DNA from 3 places in the Tateyamaria omphalii genome. Region 1 is predicted to be linked to each of the others. Evidence: riboswitches for the same ligand, from Rfam matches in the RefSeq annotation. Region 1 holds a riboswitch; each other region holds the start of a gene.

Region 1 (7,121 bases):
TGCGCCCGCAAGTGCGCAGTGCCGCCGGTTGCCTGGGCAAATCGCCCGTGGCAGGATCGTGACCTTGGTCAAAATGGTTGGGACGGGTCATGCGCAAACTGACAGGCGGCTGCCTTTGTGGTGATGTGCGGTTCGAGGTGACGGGCGAACCGGACCGGGTTGGCATCTGCCACTGCATGGCGTGCCGCAAGCATCACGGCGCGGCGTTTTTCGCAGCAGCCGTTTTCCCTGCCGGGGCCGTTCGATTGCAGGGTGATACGGCATCTTATCAGGGGCGCGTGTTTTGCCCGCGCTGCGGGGGATCGGTTGTCTCGTACAGCGATGATGAAGTCGAAGTGCATCTTGGCGCTTTGGACGAACCGAACCGGTTTGTCCCGACTTATGAACTCTGGACCAGTCGGCGCGAAGCGTGGTTGCCGGACTTCCCCAACACTGAATGCTACGCCAGAAATCGTTCGGATGGTTAGGCGATATGCGGCAACGGGTATCAATGCCTTGGCGCGCGCGCGCGCTGTTCTAAGTGCCTGATCATGACGACAGTGGTATGGTTCAAGCGGGATTTACGGGTGACGGATCACCCTGCGTTGGCGCACGCCGCGACGCGGGGCGACGTGCTTCCGCTTTATGTGTTCGAGCCGGAGTATTGGGCGCAGCCTGACGTGTCGGGGCGGCAATTTGATTTCGTTCTTGAGACCGTGGTTGAACTGCGCGCTGCGCTGGAGGCGCTGGGCGTGCCTTTGATGGTGCGCGTTGGGTCTGTTGTGGACGTGCTGCAAGACCTCCAGGCCCGCGTGGGGTTTGATGCCATGCTGAGCCATGAAGAGACCGGAAATGCCTGGACCTACGCCCGCGATGTCGACGTGGCTGCGTGGAGTGCTGCGAGCGGGGTTATCTGGTCCGAACTTGCGCAGTCCGGCGTGGTCCGGCGCCTGAATGGTCGGGACGGTTGGGCCAAACAGCGCAACGCGTTTCTGCGCCAGCCTCAGGTCGGTGTCCCCGCGGGGCTGACCGGCCCTGCGCTGCCGTCAGATAACGTGCCACTCCTCGTGGCAAAGGATCATTGTCCGGAGCGCCAACGGGGCGGGCGGCAGATGGCGCTGTCGTTGCTGGGGTCGTTTCTGACTGAGCGGGGGCAGAGTTATCGCAAGGACATGTCCTCTCCCGTGACCGGTGAATGGTCGTGTTCGCGGCTGTCGCCTTATCTTGCCTTTGGCTGTCTGTCGGGGCGCGAGGCGAGCCAGGCCGCGGCGGTGCGGCAGCGCGAGGTGAAGGGCACGCGCGAAGGGTGGGGCGGGTCGCTCAAGTCCTTTCAAGCGCGGCTGGCCTGGCGGGATCACTTTATGCAGAAGCTGGAGGATGAGCCCGCTTTGGAGCGGCGGTGCCTGCACTCCGCCTATGAAGACATGCGCCCGAAGGTGCCGGATGCGGCACGGCGGGCGGCTTGGGAGAAGGGCGAGACGGGGCTGCCCTTTGTCGATGCGTGCATGCGCTACCTCGCGGCGACGGGGTGGATGAACTTTCGGATGCGGTCGATGCTGATGGCGGTGGCGTCGTATCACCTGTGGCTCGACTGGCGGGTGACGGGGCTGCACCTGGCGCGGCAATTCACGGATTTCGAGCCGGGCATTCACTGGCCGCAAAGCCAGATGCAGTCGGGTACGACGGGGATGAACACGGTGCGGATCTACAACCCGGTCAAACAGGGTAAGGATCAGGACCCGACCGGTGTTTTTACGCGCCGCTGGTGTCCCGAACTGGCGGCGGTTCCGGACGCGTTTCTGCAGGAGCCCTGGGCGTGGGAGGGGGCTGATACGGTGCTGGGCAGGACGTACCCGGCGCCGGTGGTTGATGTCCTGCAGGCCGCCCGCGATGCGCGGGAGAAGGTCTGGGCCGTGCGCCGGGGCGGGGCGTTTCGGGAAGAGGCGAAGCGGGTGGTTCACAAGCATGCCAGTCGCAAGGATCCACAGGGACATTTCGTCGATGATCGCAACCCGCGTAAGTCGAGAGTTCCGGCGGCCAAGGACACGCGTCAGATGGGGTTTGAGTTCTGATGGGTCGGATGCGGAAAAAGGCGGATTTACCGGAGAAAATGTGCCCGGTCTGCGACCGTCCGTTCGCCTGGCGCAAGAAGTGGGAGAAGGTCTGGGATGAGGTCAAATACTGCTCGGATCGGTGCCGGAGAGAGGCGAAAAAACGGGCCTGATCCCGCGGGGACAGGGATTTGTCCCCGCGGGGACACGCTGTCCGGTACGGGCACGATATGTTTAGGGGTCTGTGAAACCCGTGCCAGATCAAGGGATTGACCCGGCGGGCGGTGCATTTGCCCGATTTTAACCACGTGCGACGCATGCTGCTGACCGAAGCCAGACGGTCATGGATTTACCACGCTGGCAGGTCTAGTAGACGTTCGTGCCAGTTGTGCGGGCCCTTGCGGACCGAGTGTCTGCCGGTATTTTTGAAGGTGGCGAAAATCGCGTGACCAACGGGCGCGCAGGGCCGGACAAATATCCCAAATGTTGCCACAGGCACGTTTCGGCCACGGCTTTTTTCCCAAATTATGTGCATGGAGAAATTGAGCGGTTTTCAACTTAGGGTTAACAACTTATTAATGGGGCATGCAGGTCGTGTTCCAAATGCGCTATTCGTATTTCGGGAAGTCGGGCTGGCGTTCGCGCGCAAGTCGAGACCCTGCACGACTGTTCAGCGAGGAGCGTCTGAGCAAGCGGGCCTATTTCTTTGAAAAGATCGCGCTGGCCAGCCTCACATCGCAGCAAGATGAGGATTTCAAACTGGTCCTCTTGTCTTCGGAAGGGTTGCCGGACCGCCACAAGACCTACCTGACCGAGATCTGCAACGATATGCTGGGGTCACACCGCGCGCATGTGATATTCCGTGCGCCACAGAAGGCCGGAAACTGCTTTCGCACATATCAGCACGATGCGTTGAACAGCGAAGATTACACCGCGCAGGTTGTTCTGGATGACGACGATGCGGTGTCCTGCGATTTCGTGGATGTGATGCGGCGCGAGGCGCTGGCGATGCGGTCGCTGTTCCGTACCGAAGACGACTATTGCTATGTCTCGCAGGCGCAGGGCCTGTCGGCGGTGTTCGACAATGACGCCTACCAGTTGTTGCACCGCACCGTGCCGTTCAACACGCAGGGCCTGATGCTGGTGGCCCGGACGCGCACGCGGCGCAACCCGTTCTTTACCGCGCACAAGCGGATCGCGCAGCGCCATCCGGCGCGGGCGATCTATGGGAACGTGCCCTATTTCATCCGGGCGGTTCACGATCTGAATGACAGCCGGACGATGTTTGGCGATGACCTTGTGCAGCCCGAAGACATGGCGGACGTGATGACCCGGTTTCCGCTGCTCAACGCCTTGCTGGCGGACCATGCGCCCACCGCCCTTGCCGCTGAGTGAGGCGCAGCGTCAGCTGGGTTTCAGCAGGTAATTCCGGTTCTGCTTGTAGCGCTGATTGCTGGATGCGACGTCATAGCCAGATGCCTTGCACCAGGCGTGAAATGCGTCATCGTTTTCAAGATCGACCTCGACCATGAAATGCGGCTTGCAGCGCGCTGCGGTGCCCTGCAGCCCGGCGAGCACTTTCATTTCCATGCCTTCGACGTCGATCTTGATGAAGGCGGGCGTTTCGTCCCTAAGCACGTCATCTGCGGGCAGCACGGTCAGTCCGCCCTTGCCGGTTTTTTGCAGCCGCGCGGCGCCGAGGTTCCGGGTCCGTTTTTGAACGGCGTAGCCGCTGTCTTCGCTGTCGGAGAGGCCGATGCCCAGATGGGAGATGTCGATGATGTCCTCCAGCCCGTTCAGCAGGACGTTCTGGATCAGAAGGCGGTATGCGGCGGGATTCGGCTCGACCGGTATGACCCGCGCGGCGTTCAGAAAGGCTGCGGCGAAGAGTGAGTGGTTGCCCACGTTGGCCCCGATGTCGACAAAGGTGCCGCCTGCGGGGAACACGGCCTCGATCTCTTTCAATTCGGAGAGTTCGTAGAAGGAGCCCTTGCGGTGATTGCGCTGGATGGGGTCGTTTTCCATGTTTGTGCAGAAGACGATCCGGCGGTCCCGGAACCTTGTATGCGTGATCTGCACGTTTTCGGCCTGGACGGGGCGGCCCAGACGCAGGCGCTTTTGGATGCGGGTGATGTCCGGTGTCATGTGCGGTCGCGCGCTCCTTGGGTTTGGGTTTGCCCTACAGCATTCAGGGTGTGATCAGAAGGCGATGCGATCAACTGGTTTCGCGCCTGTATCCGGCGTGAGAAAAGATGGTGCGCAAAATCAGCGGATTGGCCGGGAAAATGCGCAGCGAAATGTGCAGCTTAGCCTTTGGCGCGCCGGTGTTGCACGATTTTGCATTGACCCGGTTTCCACATTCGGGCCATGTCGTCGTGATGGTTCTTGGATGCTTTGTGCAAACAAGATGAAAAGGGAACGCGGTGCGGTGGCTGATACGCCACCTAGTCCGCGACTGCCCCCGCAACTGTGAGCGGTGAGCCACCCCGGCACGGACCACTGGACGCATCGTCTGGGAAGGTTCGGGGACGCTGTGACCCGCAAGTCAGGAGACCTGCCATCACCGGCGCATGGTGTGCGTCGGCCACTCAATTCGATGCAGGCGGGGCGCCTGGTCAGGAGCACAAGATGGCACAGCGGTCCTTACCGCCACGGCATGGTTCTGTTTCTTCAGCCCTCCCCCAACCCGGAGGTTCTGATGGAGCATCGCATAACAATTTGCACATCCTGCACGCACACGGGCACACAGTGTCGGCCCGGATATGAGCTGATTGAACGCTTGCGCACAGCCATTGCCGATGCAGGCGATGCGGTAACGGATGCGTTCGAGATTTCCGGCGTTGCCTGCATGGCCGGGTGTGACCGACCCTGTACCGTGGCCTATCACGGGACGCGCAAGGCGACCTATCTGTTTGGCGACATTGATCCCGAGACAGATATTGGTGATCTGTTGGCCTTTGCCCGGCAGTATGCAGAGCTGGATGATGGGTGGTGTTCGTCGGTGGACCGTCCCGGAAAGCTGCGCAGCACGACCCTCGCGCGCGTGCCTGCGGCCATTGTTGCGATTGAGCAGACCGAGGCGCGGGCCTCTTGACCACTGCCGCGGGCCTTTCTGTCACCGATCTGTCGTGGGCGCCCCGGCGCGGTGGCACGCCGTTGTTGCATCCGGCCAGTTTTGAGGTGGCGGCGGGGCGGGTTCTGGGTGTTGTGGGCCCCAATGGTGCGGGCAAGACGACGTTGCTGCGGTTGCTCTACCGGTTTCACAGGCCGCGCACGGGCACCGTTTGCATCGGCGGCGATGATATCTGGCGCCTGTCTGCGACCGACGTGGCCCGGCGCGTGGCGGCGGTGTTGCAGGAGCATCCCAGCGACTTTGCCCTGACGGTGGCCGAGATCGTGGCGCTGGGCCGCACGCCGCATCGGCGCGGGTTTGGCGGGGCGGCGGGGGCGCGGGACCGCGACATCATTCATGCGTCACTGGCCCAGCTGGACCTGCACCACCTGGCGCACCGGCATCTGGGCACCTTGTCGGGCGGCGAGCGGCAGCGCGTCATGGTCGCCCGCGCCCTGGCGCAGGAGCCGCGCCTGCTGATCCTGGACGAGCCGACCAATCATCTGGACATCCGCCACCAGTTGGAGGTGCTGGACCTGATCCGCACCCTGCCGCTGACCATTGTCACGTCGCTGCATGATCTGAACCTTGCCGCTGGTGTGTGCGATGACGTGTTGCTGCTGGATGCGGGCCGCTGCGTTGGCTTCGGTCCGCCGTGTGATGTGTTGAGCGAGGCGGCCTTGTCCGGCGTGTTCCGCGTCAATGCCCGGCGCGAGCGTCTGGCCCCGAGCAACACTGACCACCTCACCTTTCACCTGTCCAACAAAGGAAACCCGCAATGAAGCTCCTCCTTTCCGGTTCTGTCGCCCTGATCTGCACGGGTGTTGTCGCCGCTGCTGACGTCACCGTGCAAAGCTGCGACCGGTCAGTCACCTTTGATGCGCCGCCCGAGCGGGCGATTTCCAATGACGTGAATCTGACGGAGATGATGCTTGTCTTGGGTCTCGCTGACAGGATGGTGGGGTACACCGGCATTTCCGGCTGGAAGACGCTGAACGAGGAGATGCGCGACGGCGTGGAGGAATTGCCGGAGTTGTCTGCGAAGTATCCGTCGAAAGAGGTTCTTGTCGGGGCGGATGCCGATTTCTTCTTTGCCGGCTGGAACTACGGCATGAAGGTGGGAGGCGATGTGACGCCGGAGACGTTGGAGCCCTTTGGCATCCAGGTCTATGAGTTGACCGAAAGCTGCATCCACATCATGGAGAAGGACAAGGCCAGCATCGAGGACATGTATGCCGACCTTTTGAATCTTGGCCGTATCTTCGATGTCGAGGACCGGGCGACGGAGTTGGTTGACGGCTATCGGGCGGAGCTTGCGTCATTCACGGAAGGTTTGGACACCGGTGAGCCGCTGCGTGTCTTTGTCTATGACAGTGGCGAGGACGCGCCTTTTACCGCTGGGCGTTATGCCATGCCGACGGCGTTGATTGAGGCGGCGGGCGGCGTGAACGTCATGGATGACTTCGACAAAAGCTGGGCCACCGTGACATGGGAAGAGGTGGTGGAGCGCGACCCGGAGGTCATCGTCATCGTGAACTACGGCGAAGTGACGGCGGAGCAGAAGCGCGACTTCATGCGCTCGAACCCCGCCTTCGCCGCAATGGATGCGGTCAGGAACGACCGCTTCGTGACGCTGGAATATGTCGAGGCGACACCGGGCCCCCGCAACATCAAGGCGATCAAGACCCTCGCCAATGCCTTTTGGGGCGAGTGAGGCGATGACGGCGGACGCGCATCATCCGGTCACGACACGGCGGCGCATCGGCCGCACAGCCGGTCTGGTGCTGTCGGGTTTTGCGCTGTTGCTGGTGTCGCTGTCCGTCGCGATTTCAGTGGGCGCGGTGGCGGTGCCCGCGGGCACCGTCTGGGGTGTGTTCCTGAACCGTATTGCGCCGGGGCTGGTCGAACAGACGTGGTCGGCGGGGCGGGAGGCCATCGTCTGGAACATCCGCTTTCCCCGTGCGCTGCTGGCGATGATG
Region 2 (7,121 bases), 390 kb from region 1:
TGCAGGTGATCCGGCAGCGCAGTGCATTCGTGCGCGGGGCGCTGCACGGGACCATGGTGCGCAACCACATCTATAATTTCGCGCGCATCGGCACCTTCTATGAACGGGCCGACAACACGGCGCGGATCATCGACCAGAAATATTACATCCTGTTGCCGTCCGTCCGGCTGGTCGGCAGTCCGTCCGACAATGTCCAGTGGGACACGATCCTGCGCGCGACATCGACCACGCGGGCGTACCAGACCCTGCATGACGGCGACGTGGATCCCCGCACGATTGCGCGTTTCCTGATCCTGGATGGCCGCCTGCCCCGTAGTCTGGCCTTTTGTTATGGCAAGATTGGCGACAACCTGGGCTACCTCGAAAAGGAATATGGGACGCGCCACACCTGTCAGTCCCTGGCAGATGCCCTGTGCTCAAAATTCCGATCGCATGACATGAACGCCATATTCGACTACGGACTACACGAGTTCATCACCGACTTCCTGCGCGACAGTGCGACGCTGGGCCGTCAGATCGAAATAGACTATCGGTTCAGCGAATAAACCCATGCGCCTCAAAATCAATCACAAGACCCATTACACCTACGATGCCCCTGTGCCTTATGGCTTGCAGCAGATCCGCCTGCGCCCCAAGTCCCGTCCGGGTCAGGTGGTCGAGGACTGGCAGATCGACGTGACCGGTGGCAAGGTCGAAGTGTCGTTCGAGGATGAGCACGCAAATTCCGTGGATCTGCTCAGTTTTACCCCCGGCCAGTCCGAGATTGAGATCACCTGTTCCGGCACTGTCGATGTCGAGGACAAGTCCGGCATCGTCGGTCCGCAGGGGGGTATGTGCCCCTTTGGCTGTTCCGGCGCAGCACGTCGCTGACCAAGGTTGGTGCGCGCGTTCGTACACTGATCGACGCAGCCCCGCGGGAGGGTGCGGCGGTTGACCGGTTGCACGCCCTGTCATCCCTTGTGCTGGAGGCCGTGCCCTATTCCACCGATCAAGCGGCGTCCGACCTGAGCGCCGAAGACGTGATGGAGGCCGGGCATGGCGTATGCCAGGATCACGCCCATATCTTTGTCACCGCGGCGCGCGCCTTGGGTTTTCCGGCCCGCTATGTGTCCGGCTATCTGATGATGAACGACCGGGTGGACCAGGATGCAAGCCATGCCTGGGCCGAGGCGCATATCGACAATCTGGGCTGGGTTGGGTTCGATATCTCGAATGGGATTTCACCCGACGCCCGCTATGTCCGCGTCGCCACCGGCCTCGACTACCGCGATGCAGCCCCGATCTCGGGTTTACGCTATGGTAACGCAGCGGAAGATATGTCTGTGAGCTTGAAGGTTCAGCAGCAATAGCGCAGATTTGGCGCGAGTCGGGTGGGAACACACAAGATATGACATATTGCGTAGGGATGCGGTTGGACACCGGGCTGATCTTCATGTCCGACACGCGTACCAATGCAGGTGTCGACAATATATCCACCGTCAAAAAGATGCACACATGGGCCGTGCCGGGCGAGCGGGTCATTGTGATCATGACCGCCGGAAACCTCGCGACGACACAGTCCGTGATCTCCCTGCTCGACGAACGTTCAAAGGCCCCGGAAGAGCGCAAGCCCTCGATCTTGGAGGCCCCGTCGATGTTTCAGGTGGCCCGCGAGGTCGGCCGTACCCTGAAGGAGGTGATCGGCGCCAACGCGACAACTGGCATGGAGGCGGACGGCGCCTTTGGCGCCACGATGATTATCGGCGGTCAGATCAAGGGGTCAGAGCCACGCCTTTTTCTGGTCTATCCGGAAGGCAACTTCATCGAAGCGTCCGACGACACGCCGTTCTTTCAGATTGGCGAGGCGAAATACGGCAAGCCCATCATCGTGCGCGCCCATGATCCCGCGATGCGGTTCGAGGATGCGGTGAAGCTGCTGATGGTGAGTTTTGATTCGACCATCAAGTCGAACCTGTCCGTTGGTTTGCCGCTGGACTACGTGACCTATACCGGCGACAGCCTTGCCATCACGCACGAAGAGCGGATCGAGGCGGACGATCCGTATTTCCAGATGGTATCGAACGGCTGGGGCGAGGCGCTGAAGGTCGCCTTTGATCAACTGCCCGAATTCAAATTCGACTGATCCGGCGGACGCGTGCCGCGACGACATGATTGAATGGGGGCTCTGCCCCCAAACCCCCGAAGTATTTTAAGCCAGAAGAAGGTATCAGTGCATGTCGGGCGGCAGGTGGTCCCTGATCCAACCGATCTTGCGGCTGTGGTGCGGGTCGATCTCGCGCAGCTCCAGCGACAGCATGAAGGGGTATTGGGCCATATGGCTGGCGGTGAATACCCTGGCCGCGTCAAAGACAGCGTCCGTTGCCTTGGTCTGTTGCGCATCGGTGCGGCCGGCCGCCAGGCGGATCGTGATGCCGATGTCAGCGCGGCGGGGATCGCCGTCTGCAATCACGCTGTGCTGCGTGGCGTGCGCGCGCACCCGGATGCCCGCGGGTGGAACGACACCCGTGGCCGCTGCGGCATCCTTGAGCGTCACGCGCAGGCTATGCATGTCGAGCGCCTCGTCGAGACTGGCGGAGTAATCGAGAATGATATGCGGCATGGTTGAACTGTGATCGGCAGCCCTAGCGCGCGCAAGCCAAAAGCGCGTCGATATCCAGATGCGCCTCAAGGTGATCGGCCAGCGCGTCCAGCGTTGTTGCGACCGTGTCGGAGTAGGACGCAGTGCCGCCGCTGATACCAAACCCGCCAAGCCACGCGCGCCGGAACCCGTCATCGCGGAACATGCCGTGCAGGTAGCTGCCCGCCACTCGGCCATCTGCGCTGATCGCCCCCTCGTCCTCTCCGGCCACCTGCGCGAAGGGTCGGGCCCGGTCGGGGCCGTCGCTGCGCCCGATATGGATCTCGTACCCCTGAAAGCCCTGACCGCTGGGCACATGCACCGCGTCGACGGTGGTCAGACGTTTGTCATCCGACATCACCGTGTCCACATCCAAAAGGCCAATGCCCGGCGTGTGGCCCGCGGGCCCCTCAATCCCGTCCGGGTCATCCACCACGCGGCCCAGCATCTGAAAGCCGCCGCAGATGCCCAGCACATGACCGCCGCGCCGCACATGCGCGCGCACATCCTCGTCCCAGCCCTGATCCTTGATGAATTGCAGATCGCCGCGGGTGGACTTGCTGCCGGGGATGATCACCACGTCCGTGTCAGCGGGCAGCGGTTGGCCCGCGTGCAGCATCGTCAGGCGCACGCCCGGTTCCTGCGCCAGCGGGTCCAGATCATCGAAATTGGCGATGCGCGACAGCTTCAGGCAGACGATATGCAGCCCGCCCGCGCGGACGGGCGTCGCGATGTCCAGGGCATCTTCTGCCGGTAATTTCCAGGCATCGCCGAACCACGGCACCACGCCAAATCCGCGCCAGCCAGTGTGCTGTTCGATCAACGCATAACCGTCATCAAAGAGGCTGGGATCACCCCGGAAACGATTGATCAGAAAGCCACGGATCACGTCGGCGTCGTTGGGATCAATGACCGCCTGCGTGCCCACGATCTGCGCGATCACCCCGCCCCGGTCGATGTCGCCCGCCAACACGACAGGGCAGTCCGCCGCTCTGGCAAATCCCATATTGGCAATGTCGCCGGGGCGTAAATTCACCTCGGCCGGGCTGCCCGCCCCTTCGACCAGCACCAGGTCATGGCGCGCCTGCAACCGGTTGAAGCTGTCCAGCACCGGGGCCATCAGGGACGGTTTCAAAGCGGAATACTCACGCGCCTTGACCGTCGTCAGGCGCTTGCCTTGCACGACCACCTGACTGCCCACATCGGTTTCCGGCTTCAGCAAGACCGGGTTCATGTCGGTATGCGGCTCCAGTCCGCTCGCCATCGCCTGCAGTGCCTGCGCCCGTCCAATCTCGCCCCCATCCACGGTGACGGCGGCATTGTTCGACATGTTTTGCGGCTTGAAGGGGGCCACGGACAGCCCTCGTATGACCGCCGCCCGGCAGAGGCCCGCGACCAGCATCGACTTGCCCACGTTGGACCCGGTGCCCTGGATCATCAGCGCCGTCATTCCGGTGGTTCCAGCTCGCGCCGCGCGACAAAGACAACCCCGGCAACCGACCATAGCGCAAGCTCGATAAAGATCGTCCAGTGAAGCACGGTTGACACGAACCAATCGTCTTCTGCGCCAAGCAGGACAACCAATGGTCCGGAAAAGGAAAACGTACCCCAGCCCCATGATATGTCGCCGGTAATGGTATCCAGAACCATGTGCAAAAGCGCGCCCAAGCCGACGCCAATGAGAACGCGGGACGTCAAAACAACCCCGAAAAACAGCATCACCGCCCACAGGGTCGGGTCATGCGTGAGATAGCTGTCATGACGCACCGCGCCGCCATCGACAAACAGCAACCAGACCGTATCCAGATCGGGCGCAATCGCACCGATGATGATGGCCCAGAACATCACGGGATCGCGAAAAAAGCTGCGATCAGTGGCACAGGCCAGCAGGTAGCCTGCAGGTGCGTGGCCGACGATCATGGCGCTCCCCTCGTAAGGCGCACGTGTCGTGCGCCCGGCTCAGAACTCGACACCCTTCTGTGCCTTGACGCCCAGATCCTTGAACGGGTGTTTCACCAGCGTCATCTCGGTGACCAGGTCCGCGGCCTCGATCAATTCGGGCTTGGCGTTGCGGCCCGTCAGCACAACATGCGTCATCGGAGGTTTCTGCTTCATCAGGAAATCGACGACCTCGTCAATATCGAGATAATCATAGCGCAATGCGATGTTGATTTCATCCAGCAGAACAAATTGGATCCCCGGGTCCAATATCTGCTCCCTGGCGATGCGCCAGCCGTTCTCGGCCGCGGCCACGTCGCGTTCGCGATCCTGGGTTTCCCATGTAAACCCTTCACCAGAAACGAAAAACTGGCATTTCTCCGCAAAGCGGTCGCGCAGGAACGTCTTTTCGCCCGTATCCCAATTTCCCTTGATGAACTGCACCACGGCGCAAGGCATCCCATGTGCGATGCAGCGCATGATCATCCCGAACCCGGACGAGGATTTGCCCTTGCCCGGTCCCGTATGGACGATGATCAGACCTTTTTCTTCGGTCTTGGTCTCCATCATCTTGTCGCGGGCGGCCTTGATCTTTTTCATCTTGGCGTTGTGGCGTTCGGTGATGTCGTCCATGGCGTCCTCCTTGCGACTGAGCCATGTGGTGCCATGGATTTGCCGGCAGTGCCAGCGTCGTTGGCGCTTGACTCCGCTGGCGGTCGGTCGCACTACGGTGATGTTGGTGCCCGAGGTTTGCTTCGGGTGAAAAGGGAATGCCGCGGGCCGCAAGGTCCAAACGCAGCCGCCCCCGCGACCGTGACCGGAAAGGGTGCTCCACGCCACTGGCCAAAGGCCGGGAAGGCAGGGCAACCGCAGAGGCCCCCGATGGATGCCTCAAGATCCGCAAGCCGGGAGACCTGCCAGCCAGAGGAAGACGAAACCGGACGGGGTGTGCCGGGTGTCGGGACGCCACGGCCAGTCGCCGCCCGCCATCTGCCATGCCGTCCCCCGATAGGGAACACACATGGCCGATCTGCCCCCCGTGGAACTCTTGGTCTGCGTGAAATGCCGCCGCGAGCTGGACGTGCCCGAAGGCGGCACACGCCCCGGCGAAGCGCTGCATGCAGAACTCGCAAACCGCACCATGTCCGAGGGCGTGACGCTCAAGGCCGTCGAATGCCTCTCCAACTGCTCATCCGGCTGCTCCGTCGCCGTCCGCGGCGGCGCGCAGCGCTGGACCTATGTCTACGGTAACCTGATGGAGGACCGCGACGCCGACATGGTTGTCGACGGCATCTCCAAATACGCTGCAACTGCCGACGGTATCGTCCCCTGGCGCGAACGCCCCGAACATTTCCGTAAAAACTGCATCGCCCGCATCCCCCCGCAGGAGTTCTGATATGGCCAACCTCAACAAAGTCCCCGTCACCGTCATCACCGGCTTTCTCGGCTCGGGCAAAACCACCCTTGTGCGTCACCTGATGCAGAACCCGCAGGGCAAGCGCCTTGCTGTCGTGGTCAATGAATTTGGCGACGTGGGTGTCGATGGCGACATCCTCAAAAGCTGCGCCATCCCCGATTGTCCTGCCGAAAATATCATGGAACTGGCCAACGGCTGCATCTGCTGCACCGTGGCCGACGACTTCATCCCGACAATCGAGGCGCTCATGGCCCTCGACCCGCAACCCGAGCATATCCTGATCGAAACCTCGGGCCTCGCCCTGCCCAAACCGCTTCTCAAGGCCTTCGACTGGCCCGATATCCGCAGCCGCATCACCGTGGACGGCGTGATCGCGCTGGCGGATGCCGAGGCTGTGGCCGCAGGCCGGTTCGCCCCTGACGTCGCCGCCGTAGACGCGCAGCGCGAAGCCGATGACAGCCTTGATCACGAAACGCCGCTTTCCGAAGTGTTCGAAGATCAGATCAGCTGCGCCGACATCATCCTGCTGACCAAACCCGACCTCGCCGGGCCCGACGGCATCGCCAGGGCCAAAGAGATCATCGCAGCCGAGGCCCCCCGCCCCCTTCCGATCGTCGAAGTGGCCGAAGGCGCCGTGGACCCCCGCGTGATCCTCGGGCTTGAGGCCGCCGCCGAAGACGACATGGACGCACGCCCTAGCCACCACGACGGCCATGACGACCACGAACATGACGATTTCGAGAGCGTCATCATCGACATCCCCGAAGTGGACGATCCCACCGACCTCGTCGCCCGGATCGAAGCCATGGCAAAGAGCCAGAACATCCTGCGCGTCAAAGGCTACGCCGCCGTCACCGGCAAACCCATGCGCCTGCTGGTACAAGCCGTGGGTGCCCGCGTCCGCCACCAGTTCGACCGCCCGTGGGGCCCGAACGAGCCGCGGCAGGGCCGTTTGGTCGTGATTGCCGAACATGACGACGTGAACGCGGCAGCGATCCGGTCGGCATTGACCGATGTTCCGGCAGCCGCCGAATAGGAACCGCCCCCGATGCACGTCGTCTTCCGCGAAAGCCACGGGCTCGAAGAGACCGAGACACCCACCGATCTGGGGCAGACGCCCGCGGATCTGGTGGTGCTGTCCTTCTCCGA
Region 3 (7,121 bases), 410 kb from region 1:
CCATACACCCTTCGCGCGCCCCCGATGGGGATCAATTGCACATCGCGGGCCTGGCCCGGCTCGAACCGCACGGCGGTGCCCGCAGCGATGTCCAGACGCATGCCGCGCGCGGCCACTCGGTCGAATTCCAGCGCTGCGTTCGCCTCGCCAAAATGATAATGACTGCCGACCTGCACGGGTCGGTCGCCGGTATTGGCCACGTGCAGCGTGATGGCTTGCGCGCCGGTGTTCAACTGAATATCTCCCTCTGCCGGGATCACCTCGCCTGGGATCATCGCGCCGCGCTCCTCTTCTTCATTGTTCCAAAAATATGCATGTCTCACCGGATCGGATTGTGGACCGTCACCAGTTTGGTGCCGTCGGGAAAGGTCGCCTCGACCTGCACGTCATGGATCATCTCGGGCACCCCTTCCATGCACTGATCGCGGGTGATGACCTGCGCACCAGCCTCCATCATGTCGGCCACGCTGCGCCCGTCGCGCGCACCCTCGACCACGGCGTCGGTGATCAGCGCAATGGCCTCGGGATGGTTCAGCTTGACGCCGCGCGCCAGCCGTTTGCGCGCCACTTCGGCGGCCATGGCGACCAGCAGCTTGTCCTTTTCGCGGGGGGTGAGTTGCATGGGGTTACAGTCTCCAGCAGATGGGCAAATGACCACCGGTCAGGTGGTCAAGAATGGGCAACAGCGTCTTGCGCAGATGATAGCCCGACGGGGCCACGGTGCGCATGACGAGGGTGTCATGGGTCAGCAGGCTCGCGCCACCTGTCTCGGGCAAGAGGTCGCGGACCGGGCCAAGATGCGCCTCGGCATCCGGCGCCACATAGGTCAGGCTGACCATGGAGGTCGCTCCGCGCCCAATGGCCACCCGCGCCATGTCTGCAGTCATGTCCCCGGACAGGGACCAGGCATCGAGGACCAGCGGCACCCCGTTCCGCGTGATTTCGATCCGGTCCGAAAACTGACCCCGCACGGCATCCTCGCCCATGGCGATCCGGCCCAGGCACATGGGCTCAACGATTAGCGCGCGCGCTGTGGGGGCCAGATCACAGGACAAACGCCGCGTCATCGCGCAGCCGTCAAAGATCAACGTTTCCTGCGGCAGCCACCACAGCGTTGCACCGTCCTGAACAGTAAGGCGGGTCTCGACCCGCCCAACTTCGCCCGGCTGCGCGCGATAGGCCCGTTCGCAGGCTTGCGTGGTCACAGTCAGATGCGTGCCAGCGCCTGCGGTGGCGGCGTAGTCGAACCTGTCACCACCCGTGACACCGCCGGATGTGTTCAGCAGGACCGCCGTCATGCCGCGCGCCGCACGCGGAAACACGGCCTTGGCCGCACCCTGCTGGTACAGCCCGTCGATGACGGTGCGCCCTTGAACCGGCTTGGTCGACAGCCGCACAGAACCAATCGCGCGCGGTTGCGCGGCAGTCGCAGCAGTGAGGGGCAGGTGGGCAGTCATTCAGTTTCGCGGCAGCTCAAGTCGCCTGATATGACCATTCCTGAACGCATTCGGCTAGTCCCACGGCCAAATGCCTGAAAATCAGCCGAAAAAGCGCCTATTTTTCGGGCAGTCTGCGCAGCAGGTAGGTGTCCATGATCCAGCCATGGGCGGCGCGCGCCTCGGCCCGGCGGGCAATGATCCGGTCGGACACATCCGCCAGTCGACCGTGGTCGAGGATTTGCTCTGCCATGCCCAGATACGCCCCCCACCAGATGTCGAACTGCGCGCCGTCCAGGTCCTGAAACGCGCATGTGCCATCCAGCATCACGACCAGGGTCTCGCATTCTGAGGGCCAGCCCTGATCCCGCAAACGCCGCCCGGTCGAGATAGTGACAGGCGCGTTCAACGTATTGAGCGGTATCGCATGGGCCGCGGTCAGCGCCTGAACAGAGGTGATCCCGGCCACGACACGGATGTCGGGCTTCGGGTGCAGCCGGGCGGCAATGCGCAAGGTGCTGTCATAAAGCGATGGATCGCCCCATACCAGCAGCGCGACCTTTCGGGCTTCGGGGTGCTGCGCCATGGTGTCGGTCCAGATGCGTGCGATCTCATCATGCCAGGCATCGACCCGGGCGATGTAGGGTAAGCTCTCGTCGCGCACCGGCATGTCGAACAGGGCAACGGTGGCGTCATTGCGCACATCCGCGATGATCTGCGTCCGCAGATCAGCGAGATTGGTCTTGCCGTCGCCCTTGTGCGGCACAAGGAACAGGTCGGCCTCCGCCATGACGCGGCGCGCCTCTCCGGTCAGATGATCCGGGTTGCCCGTGCCAATGCCGATCAGAAAAAGCTGTTTCATGCTGCGCGAAAGGGCCGCACAGTGGCGGCCCTTTCCCTCAATCGAATCAACATCTTATGCCACGTTATGCAGGCGGTGGGCAAAGACGCCGGACCGCGTCCAGCCGCGCAAACCCTTGGCAGCGGCAAGGACGGCCAGATCGGCAATGGGCTCCAGCAGGATCACCAGCAGATACGCGGCCCCGAAGGTCAGCACAGCCTGCATGTTCTCGGCCCCGACACCCTGACCATAGATCGCCCAGAATGCGACCCAGGCCACCACGCCGCCCTGATAGATGGCCGACATCTTCAACACCTGCGTATAGCCAAGGTCCACATAGGCCGTCGCGTCCGGCACAATGCGCCGCGCGAGCGCATGAACGGCAAAAAGCGGAAACAGCAAGGTCGTCACGTTGACAAAATACATCGGCAGATCGGACGGGGCAAAGAACGTGCCCTGAAGCAGCAAGCCCGCCGCAAGCCCGATCGCCGCCGCAGCGGGACCCAAAAGCAGAAACAACGTCGTGCCCAGAATGAAGTGCACCTCGGAGATGCCCACGGCGAAATGCGGCATCACCTCAAAGAACACGAACGTGCCCACCGCGGCCATCACGCTGCGCAGGGCCAGCGACGCCATGTCGTGCCGCTTCAGATCGTCCGCCGCCAATTTCAATGTATAGCCTGCGCCAGCCGCGGCAGTGCCATAGGCCAGTGCCATTTTCGCGCCGTCCACGACGCCCGGTTCGATATGCATGTCTGTTTCTCCTCGCCACCACCCCGGTGACACAGTGGCCGGTGCCCCGGCGGATTGCGTTGCACGATGGCAGGTCTCCTGACTGCCGGGTCGCTGCGGCGCCAGACCTTCCCAGCGCATCTTGCGCCAGTGGTGTCTGCCGGCACCGCTCGCCGGTCACAGTTGCGGGGGCAGTCCGGGACTTTCACCCGGTTCCCTTTTCAGACCTCTTTCGGGGCCACCATCGTGCGAACATGTTTACAGCCTTTGGGGGTGCTCACAAGTCCGGATACGGCAAGTGAAGGCGCAAGAAAGACCCGACCCGTACGCTTTGGCCCATGTCGGATTTTGCATATTTGAAGAACAATGAAGGGACACGCAGTCTGTGATCTTCATTGTTCCCAAAATATGCAGATCACCCCTCTGCCAGCGCCCCGTAAAGAATAAGGGCAGGTGCATCGCTGACCGCGCGGCGCAGCCGGTCGGCCAGCGTCTGTACGGTCATGCGGTGCAGGGCCTGCGCATCGGTCGACACGCCTTCGGCCAGCAATGCCGGTGTATTGGCAGGCAATCCGCCGTCAATCAGCATCGCCGCCAGCGCGGGAAAGGTCCGCTGTCCCATGAAAACGACCGTTGTGGCCTGCGGATCAGCCAACGCTGCCATGTTAAGATCCTCTGGCAGCGCACCACGCACGTCATGTCCGGTGATGAACTGCACGCGCCGCGCCGTGAGGCGCCGGGTCAGCGGAATGCCCGCCGCCGCCGCGGCCGCACAGGCCGAGGGCACGCCGGGTATGATCTCGTATGCAATGCCCGCCGCCTTTAGCGCATCGGTCTCTTCCTCAAGCCGGCCAAAGGTTCCGCCATCACCTGATTTCAGGCGAACAACACGTTGATTTTCCTGCGCATACTCCACCAACAACTGGCTCACATGGTGCTGCTTGGGCGACGGCCGCCCGGCCCGCTTGCCCACACCCACCAGATCGGCTCCGCTGCGCGCATGGGCGAGGATCGGCCCCGCACTCAGATCATCAAACAGCACCGCATCGGCGCGCTTCAACCGGTCCACGGCCTTCAGCGTCAGCAATTCTGGATCGCCGGGACCGGAGCCAACGAAGCTGACAAACCCGGTCATCCCGCCTCTCCGGCGATCAGGTGAAAGAAGGTGCCGGTCACATGGCCCTTGCGCGACCCGGTCTCTGGCACCGGGTTGCCGTCTGCATCGGCCACCTGTGCCAGCGGCGCATCGGGTTCATCCAGAATGGTGGTGTAATGAAACTCGTGCCCCCGCAGCGCGGCCCCGGCCGCAAAGCCGGGCATCGGCGCATCCAGCACGGCCCGGCGATAGCCCAGATGGAACTTCCGCTTTTCAAAGCTGGTTTCCAGCCCAAACAGCCCCGTCATCTCGTGCCGCGTGCCATCCTTGTCCGTCAATCCGGCGCCCAGCACCATGTAGCCACCGCATTCGCCATGCACGGGCTTGGTCGCGGCATGGGCGCGCAAGCCCGCCTTGAAGGTCGACGCCGCCGCCAACGTGCCACCATGCAATTCGGGGTATCCACCGGGCAACCAGACGAGATCGGCATCCTTGGTCGGGGCCTCATCCGCCAGCGGCGAGAAGGGCGCGATTTCAGCACCGGCCGCGCGCCAACCCTCCAGAAGATGCGGATAGGTAAACGAAAACGCCGCATCCCGCGCCAGCGCGATCTTCTGTGCGGGCGGTTGCGGCAACGGAAATGCCTCGATCGCAGACCCCACCTGCGCCGCCGCCCGGATCGCGTCCAGATCGACATTCTCACGCATAAAGTCTGCATAACCCGCAATCGCGGCTTCAAGATCGGGATGCTCCACCGCTTGGATCAGCCCCAGATGCCGCTCCGGCAGCTTAAGGTCCCCCCGCCGCGGCAGGCTGCCCAGCACTTTGACGCCCGCGCGATCCATGCCCAGCCGGGTCAGCCGGTCATGCCGGGGGCTCGCCACCCGGTTCAGGATCACGCCCGCAAAGGGAAGATCGGGATTATAGCTCTTGAACCCCAGCGCCGTCGCCGCCGCCGATTGCGCCTGTCCGCCCACGTCAATGACCAGCACAACGGGCCAGCCCATGGTCAGCGCCGTCTCGGCGCTCGATCCAAAGCCGGATTGCCCACGCGTCGCGACCCCGTCGAAAAGGCCCATGGACCCTTCGGCCACGCAGATATCCGCGCCAGCCATCTGTGCCGAAACGCCTCCCAGCAACCGCGTATCCATCGCCCACGTGTCGAGGTTGAAGGACGCGCGCCCAGCTGCGGCAAGGTGAAAGGCCGGGTCGATATAGTCTGGCCCCGACTTGTAGGGCTGTACCACCAGCCCGTCGTCCCGCAGCGCGCGAAGCAGCCCCAGCATCACGGTTGTTTTGCCTGTTCCTGATGCAGGGGCTGAGATCATAAGACCCTTAATCATCGCCGTGGCTCCAGCTTGCCCAGGGGCTATCCGCACTTTGCGGGCGGTAGCGCCGGTCGTAATCCGTTGAATAGAGGCAACTTTCATCGAAACTATCTGCCCCGATGGCGCGCCCCACAAGGATCAGCGCGGTGCGGCTGATGCCGTCGTGCATGGCCTGCTTGAGCGTGGACAGCGTCGCATGGATGATCTGCTCATCCGGCCAGCTTGCACGGTACACCACGGCGACCGGGCAATCTGCTCCATATGCAGGCGTCAAGTCGGTGATCACCTGATCCAGGTTTCCGATGCTCAGGTGTATCGCAAGCGTCGCGCCCGTGGCGGCAAAGTTGGTCAACGTTTCTCCGTCCGGCATTGACGTCGCGCGGCCGGGCGTCCGTGTCAGAACCACCGATTGCGCGACGCCGGGCAGGGTCAGCTCCGCGCCCAAGGCGGCCGCAGCGGCGGAAAAGGACGGCACGCCCGGCGTCACCGTGAACGGGATGCCCGCCGCCTTGATCCGCCGCAACTGCTCACCCATGGCGGACCATACGGATACGTCTCCTGAGTGCAGCCGCGCGATGTCGTGACCGTCGGCATGGGCCGCGTGGATCTCGGCCATGATCTGGTCAAGGTCCATGGACGCCGTGTTGACGATCTTCGCGCCTTCGGGACAGTGGCCAAGGATCGCCTCCGGCACAAGCGACCCTGCATACAGGCAAACTGGGCAGGACGCGATCAGGTCACGTCCCCGCAGGGTCAGAAGGTCTGGCGCACCGGGCCCGGCGCCAATGAAGTGAACGGTCATGTGTCTGGTCCTTGGGCTATGGCGCAGGTGGCCATGCGGTCATGTGATACTTGGCGGGATACGATCAGTTTCGCGCCCGGTCGGGCAGCCGCCAGTGCTGCTGCTTCCGCCACCGATCCCGTGTGGCGCGCCTCGCGGCTGTGTCGGGATTGGGTCTCGGTGCACGCTTCTGCCAATGGGCCGGGCTGCACTGCCATGATGCCAAGCCCGCGCGCGGATGCAAAGTCCAGCATCGCCGGGTGCGCGACCTTGTCGTGTGGCGTTGCGATATGGTCGAGCGGTCCGTCATAGCCCGTCGCCCGCAACGCCTCAGTCAGGCTTTGCGCCGTAGCGCGCGACGTGAAGCCAAAGCCCGCCACAATCATCGCGCCACGCTCCATTGCACAACCGGGTAAGACGCGGACCAGCCCCGTTTTGAACCCAACGGAACCGTATGCCCGAGTGCAATCCGCAGCAACTCACCCCCATGGGTTGCTTGCGCGTCGGCCAAGAGCGCTTCACCTTCCAGTGTGACAGCATTGACGACAAGCCTGGTGTTTCGCGCCAGCGCTGCCTCTAGCACGACATCCGAAAGCCCGCCCCCGATGAAAATGGCATCCGGTGCGTTCAACCCCTCCAACGCGTCCGGTGCCGCGCCCTCGATCACCGTCAGGCGATACTCCACGCCAAGGCTGGTCGCGTTTTGTCGGATCCGGTCTGCTCGATCGCTGCGCGGCTCAATGGTCGTGGCCATGGTCGAAGTATGGCTGAGCAGCCACTCAAGCGCGATAGAGCCCGAGCCGCCACCGATGTCCCACAGATGTTCGCCCGGTTTCGGCGCGAGGGTCGACAGGGTGATCGCGCGCACGGGGCGCTTGGTGATCTGACCGTCATTTTGGAATGCGTC

The links. Region 1 has a riboswitch for cobalamin ahead of BWR18_RS09050 (DUF1636 family protein). Riboswitches for the same ligand answer to the same signal wherever they lie in the genome.
Region 2: it holds a riboswitch for cobalamin, as region 1 does, so the genes downstream of both, BWR18_RS10965 (DUF1636 family protein) here and BWR18_RS09050 (DUF1636 family protein) in region 1, are expected to answer to the same signal.
Region 3: it holds a riboswitch for cobalamin, as region 1 does, so the genes downstream of both, BWR18_RS11030 (energy-coupling factor ABC transporter permease) here and BWR18_RS09050 (DUF1636 family protein) in region 1, are expected to answer to the same signal.

Annotation. Positions count from the first base shown of each region.
Region 1 is NZ_CP019312.1:1,815,095-1,822,215, reverse strand. Features, by position in the region: gene BWR18_RS09075 (GFA family protein) at 90-467, shown strand; gene BWR18_RS09070 (FAD-binding domain-containing protein) at 531-2,051, shown strand; gene BWR18_RS09065 (DUF2256 domain-containing protein) at 2,051-2,203, shown strand; gene BWR18_RS09060 (glycosyltransferase) at 2,616-3,425, shown strand; gene BWR18_RS09055 (FkbM family methyltransferase) at 3,435-4,175, opposite strand; cobalamin riboswitch at 4,393-4,606, shown strand; gene BWR18_RS09050 (DUF1636 family protein) at 4,687-5,124, shown strand; gene BWR18_RS09045 (ABC transporter ATP-binding protein) at 5,121-5,924, shown strand; gene BWR18_RS09040 (ABC transporter substrate-binding protein) at 5,921-6,856, shown strand; gene BWR18_RS09035 (FecCD family ABC transporter permease) at 6,837-7,121, shown strand, end outside.
Region 2 is NZ_CP019312.1:2,205,996-2,213,116, forward strand. Features, by position in the region: gene BWR18_RS10930 (alpha-E domain-containing protein) at 1-545, shown strand, start outside; gene BWR18_RS22370 (transglutaminase N-terminal domain-containing protein) at 550-870, shown strand; gene BWR18_RS22375 (transglutaminase family protein) at 834-1,349, shown strand; gene BWR18_RS10940 (proteasome-type protease) at 1,388-2,122, shown strand; gene BWR18_RS10945 (5-carboxymethyl-2-hydroxymuconate Delta-isomerase) at 2,207-2,599, opposite strand; gene BWR18_RS10950 (cobyric acid synthase) at 2,622-4,067, opposite strand; gene BWR18_RS10955 (hypothetical protein) at 4,064-4,537, opposite strand; gene cobO (cob(I)yrinic acid a,c-diamide adenosyltransferase) at 4,577-5,188, opposite strand; cobalamin riboswitch at 5,276-5,491, shown strand; gene BWR18_RS10965 (DUF1636 family protein) at 5,577-5,951, shown strand; gene cobW (cobalamin biosynthesis protein CobW) at 5,953-7,008, shown strand; gene cobN (cobaltochelatase subunit CobN) at 7,021-7,121, shown strand, end outside.
Region 3 is NZ_CP019312.1:2,220,868-2,227,988, reverse strand. Features, by position in the region: gene BWR18_RS11050 (urease subunit beta) at 1-275, opposite strand, end outside; gene BWR18_RS11045 (urease subunit gamma) at 320-622, opposite strand; gene BWR18_RS11040 (urease accessory protein UreD) at 627-1,457, opposite strand; gene cobF (precorrin-6A synthase (deacetylating)) at 1,555-2,298, opposite strand; gene BWR18_RS11030 (energy-coupling factor ABC transporter permease) at 2,353-3,030, opposite strand; cobalamin riboswitch at 3,082-3,270, opposite strand; gene cobA (uroporphyrinogen-III C-methyltransferase) at 3,425-4,144, opposite strand; gene BWR18_RS11020 (cobyrinate a,c-diamide synthase) at 4,141-5,448, opposite strand; gene cobM (precorrin-4 C(11)-methyltransferase) at 5,441-6,235, opposite strand; gene BWR18_RS11010 (cobalamin biosynthesis protein) at 6,232-6,600, opposite strand; gene cbiE (precorrin-6y C5,15-methyltransferase (decarboxylating) subunit CbiE) at 6,597-7,121, opposite strand, start outside.